Regions from separate parts of the Alcanivorax sp. IL2 genome, predicted to be linked through region 2. Evidence: predicted binding sites of a transcription regulator. Region 2 holds the regulator's gene; each other region holds the start of a gene.

Region 1 (3,271 bases), 870 kb from region 2:
GCTTGGCCACCAGCACCACCGGCCGATAAGGCGACCAGAACGCCCCCAGCAAAAATGCCAGCACAAAACCCCACAGCAGATAAAGCACGATGCGGGCAACCCGCAACACCCTGCGCAGTTGCGGCCAGAGGCCGCTTTGCATATCAGGACTGACGCTGACGCTATCGTTCATTTCACTCATAGTTCAGAGCCTGAGCCGAATCGTATAGGCCCCGTTCCTACACCGCCTGGGCCGGTTGCAGGAAGTGCTGCACATAACGGGCCGGCAGGTCATCCACCGCCATCAGCACGAAGAAATCCAGGCAATTGAAATCCGGGTCCCAGCAGGGCTCGCCACAGACCCGGGCGCCCATGCGCAGGTAGGCCTTGAGCAACGGCGGCATTTTCACGCTCTCGTCGTCGGCATTGCCCGGCAGGCGCTCCAGACGCAGGTGCGGCTGCACCCGCAGTGCCGGCTCGCTCAGGTGACGCTGGTTGATGCGCTGCTGAATGGCGGCCACGTTGTAGCCCTCACTCAGGGCAATGCTGGCGCAGCCCAGCAGGTAGCGCACATCGTTTTCGAGCATGTATTGGGCCAACCGCGCCCACAGCACGGTGATCACGGCACCGCTGCGGTGGGCGGGATGAATGCAGGTGCGGCCGATCTCTGCCACCCGGCCATCCAGATGGCGCAGCATGGACAGATCGAATTCGCCGCTGGAATAGAAACCGCCGGTGCGATGCAGACGCTCACCCGGCAACACCCGGGTGTACCCGACGATCTCGCCGCTCTGGTTATCGCGCACCACCAGGTGCAGACAGTGTTTATCAAAGCGGTCCCGATCCAGCCCGAAGGGAGCACTGAAACTGGCGCCGTATTCCTGGGAGAAAATACGGTAGCGCAGACGCTGGACCTTGATGATTTCCCGTCGGGAGCGGGTGAAGTAGGCACTGAACCGTCCAGCATTTTCCGCATCCGCCGTCATGTCCCTGGGGAAACGGAGAATATCGGCAGTGGCCGTAAACGGCTTGGCCAGGGCCCCTCTTAAGTGGGGGCTAAGGGCTTTGATCTTTCCTGCGGCTTGCGCAAGCATAGTGTACTCCACTGGCAGTTTCGGGCAGTTTCGCCAGTGGACGTGGCACAGTGGTGACGCTTGGGTGACAGTTGTGCGACAAGGGTTAAAGCAGTGAACAGTTAACAGTGAATAGTTAATAGTTGCGCGGAAGTGGCGCTGTGGTTGCTGAAACGCATGAGACCGCGCGCAAAAAGTGGGGAGTGAAATTCCGGGTTGAAGATAGAGAGGCGATTGCGCAGCAATTCGCGTAGCAAGTACAACGCCCCGGCCGTTTGTGAAAAGGATATTTTATGGACAAGCCAGTCATTGTTTCCCGGCAGCCCTACCCATTGCCGGTGAAGAAAGGGGAAAAGGTGTTCTGGTGTGCCTGCGGCCGCAGCGCAAACCAGCCTTACTGTGACGGCAGCCACAAAGGCACCGGCATCACCCCGGTGGCCTACACCGCCCCACGGGACAAGATCGTGTTCTTCTGCGGCTGCAAACACAGCGGCAAGGGGCCGGTTTGTGATGGCAGCCATTCGAAGATAGTGAATAGTGAACAGTTGCCGTAGGGTGGATTAGCCTAAGGCGTAATCCACACACCCCCTGTAGGAGCGGCGCTTGAGCCGCGAACCTCGCGTAGCGAGGAAATCGCCCAGAGGGCGATCAGGCATTTCCATGCTCGACAGCCCCTCTAGAGAGATCGGAGTAATTCGCAAGCCCTTTTCCTCGCTTTGGCTCGGTTTCGCGGCTCAAGCGCCGCTCCTACGGCGGCTTCGTGGCCAGGCGTTTAACCGGTATTGCGCAGCCCCGCTGCAATACCCGCGATGGTCACCATCAAGGCGCTTTCCAGGACTTTATCGCCATCCTGCTGGCGCAGGCGCGCCATCAGTTCTGCCTGGAGCAGGTGCAGGGGGTCCGTGTAAGGGTCGCGGACACGGATGGACCAGCGCATCACCGGGTTGTTGTCCAGCAGATCCTCACGCCCGGTGAGGGCAGACAGGGCATCCACCGTGCCGGTGAGTCGCTCGCGTAACACCTCACCCAACCGGGCCAGATCAGCGTCATCCCCGGCCAGGCGTTGCTCGTACCAGGCCGCCACGCGCAGGTCCGCCTTGGCCAGCACCATTTCCAGCATGTCCACCACACCCTGAAAGAAGGGCCACTGCGCCACCATTTCCTGCACGGTACGGCTCTGCGCCGGATCCGCCTGGGCCGCTTCCAGCGCCGCGCCGGTGCCCAGCCAGGCGGGCAGCATCAGGCGGATCTGGGTCCAGGCGAACACCCAGGGGATAGCCCGCAGGGAGCTGATGCCGGCATCCTGCTTTCGCCGCGCCGGGCGACTGCCCAGGGCCAGCCGGGACAGCTCGGTTTCCGGGGTCACCGTGCGCAGGTAGCGCACCAGTTCCGGCTCCTCCTGGACCACGCTGCGATACCCGGCCACGGAGACATCCGTCAGCGTCTGCATCTGTTCCCGCCATTGCGGCTTGGCCGCCCGGGGCGGCAACAGGGTCGCTTCCAGGGTAGCGGCCACATATTGCGCCAGGTTGAACACGGCCACCGCCGGGCGACCGTACTTGAAGCGGATCACTTCCCCCTGCTCGGTGACACGAATGCGCCCGGCCACCGAGCCCGGCGGCTGGGACAGCAACGCCATGCGAGTAGGCGAACCACCCCGCGAGATGGAACCACCGCGACCATGGAACAGGGTCAGTGGAATCTTGTGCTCGGCAAACAGCGCGGTTAGCTTTTCCTGGGAGCGGTACTGGGCCCAAGCGGCACCGAGAAAGCCGGCATCCTTGGCAGAATCAGAATAGCCGATCATCACTTCCTGGCCCCCGGCCACTCGCTGGCGGTAGAACGGCACCGCTAGCAAGGCCGACATGGTGGCCTCGGCATTGTCCAGGTCATCCAGGGTCTCAAACAACGGCACCACCCGCATGGGATTGCTGACGCCGGCGATTTTCTGCAGCAGCATCACTGCCAGTACATCCGACGGAGCCCGGGCCATGGAGATGACATAGGCGCCCAGCCCTTCACTGCCCTGCTCGGCAATCACCCGGCAGGTGGCCAGCACTTCTGCCACCTCGTCGGTGCATGCCTCACTGGCGTGGAAACTGTCATCTATCAGTGGACGGCGAGCCTGGAGTTCCTCCACCAGGAACGCCTGCTTGCGCTCCTCCGGCCAGTCCGCGTAGCTGCCCAGCTCCAGATAACGGGTGACCGCATCCACGGCA
Region 2 (3,271 bases):
CTCGGGGTGATCATCATGCGTGCCGCCGGCTGCGTGATTAACGACTTTGCCGACCGGGATTTCGATGGTGACGTGGAACGCACCAAAGGTCGTCCGCTGGCCACCGGTGCCATCAGCGCCAAGAAAGCCCTGGCGCTGTTCTGCGGGCTCGGGCTGCTGGCCTTTGTGCTGGTGCTGTTCCTCAACGAGCTGACCTTCTGGTTGTCCTTCGGTGGCCTGGGGCTTGCTGTTCTCTATCCCTTCACCAAACGCTTCACCTTCATGCCGCAACTGTTCCTGGGCGCCGCCTTCAGCTGGGCCATCCCCATGGCCTTTGCCGCGGAAACCGGGGCCGTGCCGGAAATTGCCTGGCTGCTGTATGTGGCCAACCTGGTGTGGACCGTGGCCTACGACACCGAATACGCCATGTGCGACCGGGAAGACGACCTGAAACTGGGCATCAAGAGCACCGCCATCCTGTTCGGTGATGCGGACCGGTTGATGATCGCCATCCTCCAGGGCCTGACTCTGCTGGCTCTGATCATGGTGGGGCAGCGACTGGACTTTTCCTGGCCCTGGTACCTGGGCCTGGGCGGCATGACCTTGAGCTTCCTGTTCCAGCACAGCCTGATCCGCTACCGGGAACGCTGGCCCAGCTTCCATGCGTTCCTTAACAACCACTGGGCCGGGGCGTGTGTGTTTGTCGGGTTGTATTTCCAGTACTTCTGAGCGGCGAGCTTCTAGCTGCTAGCTACAACGCGAAGCTCCATATCTAGCCACCGGCACATGCCCTGGATTCGTGTTGCTGCTTGTCGCTTAAAGCTTGTAGCTCGCCCCCTTCTTGCTTTTCCTGCAAAATCCGACCAACTTGTCATACACATGTCACAAAAAAGCAATCTAATAGGGCATCACAACAGACAGGCAAGGAAGGAAAGCCATGTCCCGTAACCGTATTTTGATTGTTGACGACGAGCCCGCCATTCGGGAAATGGTGGCCGTTGCTCTGGAGCTGGCCGATTTTGATGTGCTGGAGGCGGAAAACGCCCAGCGTGGCCACGAAATTATTGTCGATGAACGCCCGGATCTGGTGCTGCTGGACTGGATGCTGCCGTCTGTCACCGGTATCGAGCTGGCCCGCCGCCTCAAGCGTGATGAGACCACCAACGAAATCCCCATCATCATGCTCACCGCCAAGAGCGAAGAGGACAACAAGATCCAGGGGCTGGATGTGGGCGCCGACGACTACATCACCAAGCCGTTTTCCACCCGTGAGCTGATTTCCCGCATCAAGGCAGTACTACGCCGGGCTTCCAGCACGGCGGCGGACAAGGCCATCGAAGTGGAGGGTCTGTGCCTGGATCCGGTGAGCCACCGCATCAGCGCAGACGATGAGCCGGTGGACATGGGGCCCACGGAATATCGCCTGCTGGAGTTCTTCATGAGCCACCAGGAACGGGCCTACTCACGGACCCAGTTGCTGGATCAGGTGTGGGGCGCCAACGTGTATGTGGAAGATCGCACCATCGATGTGCATATCCGCCGCCTGCGCAAGGCACTGGCCCCCTTCGGCTACGACCGCTTTATCCAGACGGTACGCGGCACCGGCTACCGGTTTTCGGTAAAATCCGCCAAAGCAGGCTGAAGCGTCCCGTTCTGCATAGCGCATTGCGCGCAATCCGGAGAGGTGGTGCAATGCGGGTCGGTTACGGTTAATGCACCTACGTAGCCGCAACGGAGCGGCGGAAGCGAGATCATGAAAGCCAGTCTGGCCAAGGAAGTAAACCGCATAGTCGGCCTGATCCTGCTGTCCGTGGTGGCAGCGCTGGCGGTGGGCCACATCTGGCCGCTGATAGTGGGTCTGCTGGGCTATATCATCTGGAGCACCCGGCAACTGTTTGGCCTGTACAGCTGGCTGGTCCGCGATGACCATACCGAGCCCCCGGACAGCATCGGCCTGTGGGGGGAGTTCTACACCCGCCTGGAACACCTTTTTCAGAAAGAACGCCGCGCCCAGGAAAATCTGCAGGGCATCATTCACCGTGCCCAGCAATCGGTGAATGCCCTGGAAGACGTGGTCATCCTGATCGACCAGCACGGCTACCTGGAATACTGGAACCAGGCCGCGGAACGCTACATGGGGTTCAACGCCCGCCAGGATCTGGGCCAGCCGCTGACCAACCTGGTCCGCCATCCGAAATTTACCGAATACCTCAGCCAGGGGGATTTCCGCGACGCCCTGGAGATTCCCTCACCGGTGGACGACAACCGCATCCTGCAATTTCGCGTGACCGAGTTTGGTGTGGGCGAACAGCTGATGATGGCCCGTGACGTGACCCGGCTCCATCACCTGGAGCAGATGCGCAAGGATTTCGTGGCCAACGTGAGCCACGAACTGAAAACCCCGCTGACCGTACTCAAGGGTTACCTGGAAACCCTGCTGGACACGGTACCGGAGGAACAGTCCCGACTGCGCCGTGCCCTCGCCCAGATGGACAACCAGTCCAACCGCATGGAGGCTCTGGTCTCGGATCTGCTGTTGCTGGCCCGGCTGGAAGGCACCGACGCGGACAACCTGAGCCAGGCGGTGCCGGTCCATGGCATGCTCAAGCGCATGCGCGAGAATGCCATGGCGATCAGCGCCGACAAGGGCCACAGCATCGAGCTGGATGTGCCCGAAGAAGCCCGCCTGATCGCCAACCCGGCAGAACTGGAAAGCGCCTTCGGCAACCTGATCACCAATGCGGTGAAATACACCCCCGCCGGTGGACAGATCCGCATTCGCTGGTGGCAGGATCAGCGAGGCGCGCATCTGGCAGTGAGCGACAATGGTGTCGGTATCGACCCGGCCCACATCCCGCGCCTCACCGAACGCTTCTACCGCCCGGACAACAGCCGCGTCACCGAAACCGGCGGCACCGGCCTGGGCCTGGCCATCGTCAAGCACGTGATGATCCGCCACAACGGCAAACTGGAAATCAAAAGCGAACTGGGCAAGGGCAGCGTCTTTACCTGTCACTTCCCGGCGGATCGGTTGGTGAGTAAACCCACGGCGGTGGCAGGGTAAAAAACCACTGTAGGAGCGCCGCTTGAGGCGCGAACCGAGCGTAGCGAGGCAGCAACTCAAAGGCGATATCCTCGCCGAGGCTCGGTTCGCGCCTCAAGCGGCGCTTCTACAGCTGCCTCTAGCCACAACGAACAAACGGCGATGCCCATGAAAAGAATCTGCGTCTATTGCGGCTCCAGCCCCGGTGAGGGAAACGACTACATTCAAGCCGCCGAAGGGCTCGCTCAG
Region 3 (3,271 bases), 480 kb from region 2:
CATTTCTCCCTGCAGGGAACCCTTAACCAGCCTCTGCCCGACGCCCTGCAAGACGCGGTACTGGCCCTCTGCCAGCCTGGCGACAACGAAATTGACCGGGCCGGCACCGTCAGCCGCCAACTCTCCCTGTGCTATGCAAAGGCCTGCCAGACCCTGCTGGAACAAACCGGCCTGAAGCCCGAGCAGATACGCGCCATTGGCTGCCACGGCCAGACCGTACGCCACCGGCCCGGCGAAAGTGGCTTCAGCCTGCAGCTGGGCTGCCCGGATACCCTGGCGGTGGAAACCGGCATCAGCGTGGTGAGCAACTTCCGCAATAAGGACATGGCGCTGGGCGGCCAGGGGGCACCCCTGGTCCCGCCTTTCCACCAGCAACTGTTTGCCCGCCCCGGCCAGCGCCGCGCCATTGCCAACATCGGTGGCATGGCCAACGTGACCCTTCTGGACGGCAACACCCTGCTGGGCGGCTTCGATAGCGGCCCGGGCAATGTACTGATGGATCACTGGATCCAGCAGCACCGCCAGCAACCGTTCGATCGCAACGGTGACTGGGCCGCTGGCGGCGAGCCAGACACGACGCTGCTGGCACAGCTGCTGGATGATCCCTACTTCCGTCTGCCTCCCCCCAAGAGCACCGGTCGCGAGCTTTTCCATGGGGACTGGCTGGCACAGCACCTTCCTGGCCACAGTGAACCACAACAGGTTCAGGCCACCCTGGCCGAGCTGACTGCCTGCAGCATCAGTGACGCACTGAGGGATTTCTCCCCGCAGCAACTGCTGGTGTGCGGCGGCGGCGCCCACAACCACCACCTGCTGGCACGGCTACAGCATCATCTGGGTATTCCTGTGACCAGCACCGAGAGCGAGGGCCTGCACCCGGATTGGGTAGAAGCCGCCGCCTTTGCCTGGCTGGCATGGGCACGCTTGGAGAGAAGGAACGGGAATGCGCCGGTGGTCACCGGGGCGTCCAGAGAAGCCATTCTGGGCCAGGTCACCTTGCCCTGAAAGGCGAAGAGCCGCCTCTCATAACCTCGCCATCCCCCTTAGGAGCGGCGCTCTCTGTGCCCCACGGGTATGAGCCGCGAGCCATCCGGCCTTTATCGCAAGCAAATTCGCGGCTCGAGCGCCGCTCCTACGGAGGATTAGAAAACTGTGCGGCCGTATGGCCAGAGTGGGAGAGGATCGTCGAGGGGAAGGACTAAACCAGCCAGAGCGCCAGCATGGCACAGCTGACGCCCAGGGTGGCGCCAGCGAGGATATCGCTGGGGTAATGCACGCCCAGCAGCACCCGTGACAGCCCTACCATCACCGCCAGACCCAGCGCCAACAGCATCACCGGCGGGTAGAACACGCAGAGCAGGGATGCCATCACAAAGGCGGCCGCAGTATGGCCGGAAGGGAAACTGAAGCGATCTGCCGGCTGGATAAACGCAGACAGGCTTTCCAGTGCATCCGCAGGACGCGGTCGTTTGATCAGGCGCTTCAACAACACGAACAGCGGCACCTCCAGGGCGTAGGCGGCCATGGCGGTAAGGGCAAATACACTGCCCCCCTGCCGATCCATCCACCAGATCAGCAGTGTCAGGGCCACATAGAAGGGCCCATCGCCGAGCCTCGACACCAGACGGGCCATACGAGCGCGACGGGCAGCCTGGGGCTGCTGAAGCAACCAGCACATGGCGCGGGTGTCCGCGGCGGTCATTCTTTGAAATGTGGGTTTAGTAGTCATCATGGGGACAGTGTCTCCCACGAAAACGACGGAAAGTTGATCAAACGGTGAAGGTTTTGTGACAGCAGGAAAAGCTGCACGCTTCATGCAACACACGCCTGTGGGAGCGGTCGTTCGACCGCGAAAGTGGCTGGCAGGGCGGTTATTTCAAAAACCGGGGAGAATCGCGGTCGAACGACCGCTCCCACAGAGGGACAGGAAAGCCTAGACGGAGAAAGAAGACCCGCAGCCGCAGGTAGTGGCCGCATTGGGGTTGCTGACCACAAAGCGCGAGCCCATCAGCCCCTTCTCGTAGTCCACCTGGGAACCATCAAGATACTGGATGCTCATGGCATCGACCAGCAGGGTAACGCCTTCCTTTTCAACGATGGTGTCGTCGTCGTTGACCGCCTCATCGAAAGTGAAGCCATAGGAAAAACCGGCACAGCCTCCCCCCGTGATATACACGCGCAGCTTGAGTTGCGGATTGCCTTCGTCGTCACGCAGTTCCTTGACCTTGGCGGCGGCGGCATCGGTGAATGAGATCGGGGCGGTTTCGGTCATACTCTCGCTAGCAACGGATGGCGGATTGGCCCGTGGCCGATAAGGCCAACGGGCTGATTATGTTCCAGTACCCGACTAAAACAGTCAAGAATTATTCAGCTACCGCAGACTTGGTCGCGGTCTTGCCGGCATTCTTGCCCGTGGCATCCGGTGCCGGCAGGTTGCGACGCTCATCATCCAGCCGCACCAGCTTGCCGTTTACCCGGGCCCCCATGACCATTTCGATCATCAGGTAATAGACATTCCCTTCCACAGCGGCTTTCTCTGCCAGCTCCAGATTCTCGGTAGCGTGCACATCCCCTTCCACACGACCGTTAATGATGACATTGGGCACCTGAATCTCACCTTTGACCACACCTGTCTCACCAATAATCAGACGGCCACCGTCCTTGCCCACACTGATATTGCCTTCCACGGTGCCTTGCACGTGCAGGCCACCAGTGAATTCGATATCACCCCGAACCGTGGCGCTGGGCGCGACCAGGGTGTGGTTACGATAGTCCTGGGACGAACCGGATGTACTACCTGTTGCGGATTTCTTGTCTCGGCCAAGCACGGGTCTCTCCTACTGCCATTTTACGGTTTTTTGTATCTGATAACGGTTTCTGCCACCGCTCTCAGCTTCTACGTCCACAGCGTCCAGCTCCACCCCTTCCGGTACCTGAAAGCGGCCACTCAGCTCCTGAAAGTAACGAAACCGGAAGCGCGTCTCACTGCCATCTTCCAGCCAGTCGGTTCCCTTTCGGGAAAAAGCCTCACCATCACGGCTGCCACGCAGGGTCAGACTGATGTCGCCAGACAGATAATTGCGGTTATCCCCTGCCTGCACCAGCACCAAGCGGTAGCGGTAAAAGCCGTTTTCATCATCCGGCTGCAGCACCATTTTTTCAATCTGCAGCCCTTCACTGGCACCCGGCGCCATGACGCTCTTGTAAAACACCACCGCCTCTTCCAGCTCGGCGGCCTGATCGCGCAGGGATTTTATCTCCTGGCGCAGGG

Evidence for each region. Region 2 encodes PhoB, which activates phosphate uptake and scavenging genes when phosphate is short. Its sites were predicted from a motif close to TGTCATANNNNTGTCANA; they were not measured.
Region 1: a site for PhoB is predicted at 1,137-1,154, ahead of ACMG4N_RS14735 (CDGSH iron-sulfur domain-containing protein). Genes of this name have one in related genera too.
Region 3: a site for PhoB is predicted at 1,776-1,793, ahead of ACMG4N_RS00045 (phosphatase PAP2 family protein). Genes of this name have one in related genera too.

Annotation. Positions count from the first base shown of each region.
Region 1 covers NZ_CP179932.1:3,198,811-3,202,081, forward strand. Annotated here, with positions in the region: gene ACMG4N_RS14725 (lysophospholipid acyltransferase family protein) at 1-181, opposite strand, end outside; gene ACMG4N_RS14730 (GNAT family N-acetyltransferase) at 219-1,073, opposite strand; gene ACMG4N_RS14735 (CDGSH iron-sulfur domain-containing protein) at 1,346-1,606, shown strand; gene ppc (phosphoenolpyruvate carboxylase) at 1,825-3,271, opposite strand, start outside.
Region 2 covers NZ_CP179932.1:485,071-488,341, forward strand. Annotated here, with positions in the region: gene ubiA (4-hydroxybenzoate octaprenyltransferase) at 1-708, shown strand, start outside; gene phoB (phosphate regulon transcriptional regulator PhoB) at 917-1,621, shown strand; gene phoR (phosphate regulon sensor histidine kinase PhoR) at 1,733-3,043, shown strand; gene ACMG4N_RS02245 (TIGR00730 family Rossman fold protein) at 3,191-3,271, shown strand, end outside.
Region 3 covers NZ_CP179932.1:8,605-11,875, forward strand. Annotated here, with positions in the region: gene ACMG4N_RS00040 (anhydro-N-acetylmuramic acid kinase) at 1-1,005, shown strand, start outside; gene ACMG4N_RS00045 (phosphatase PAP2 family protein) at 1,199-1,732, opposite strand; gene erpA (iron-sulfur cluster insertion protein ErpA) at 1,934-2,272, opposite strand; gene ACMG4N_RS00055 (bactofilin family protein) at 2,364-2,828, opposite strand; gene ACMG4N_RS00060 (DUF6776 family protein) at 2,838-3,271, opposite strand, start outside.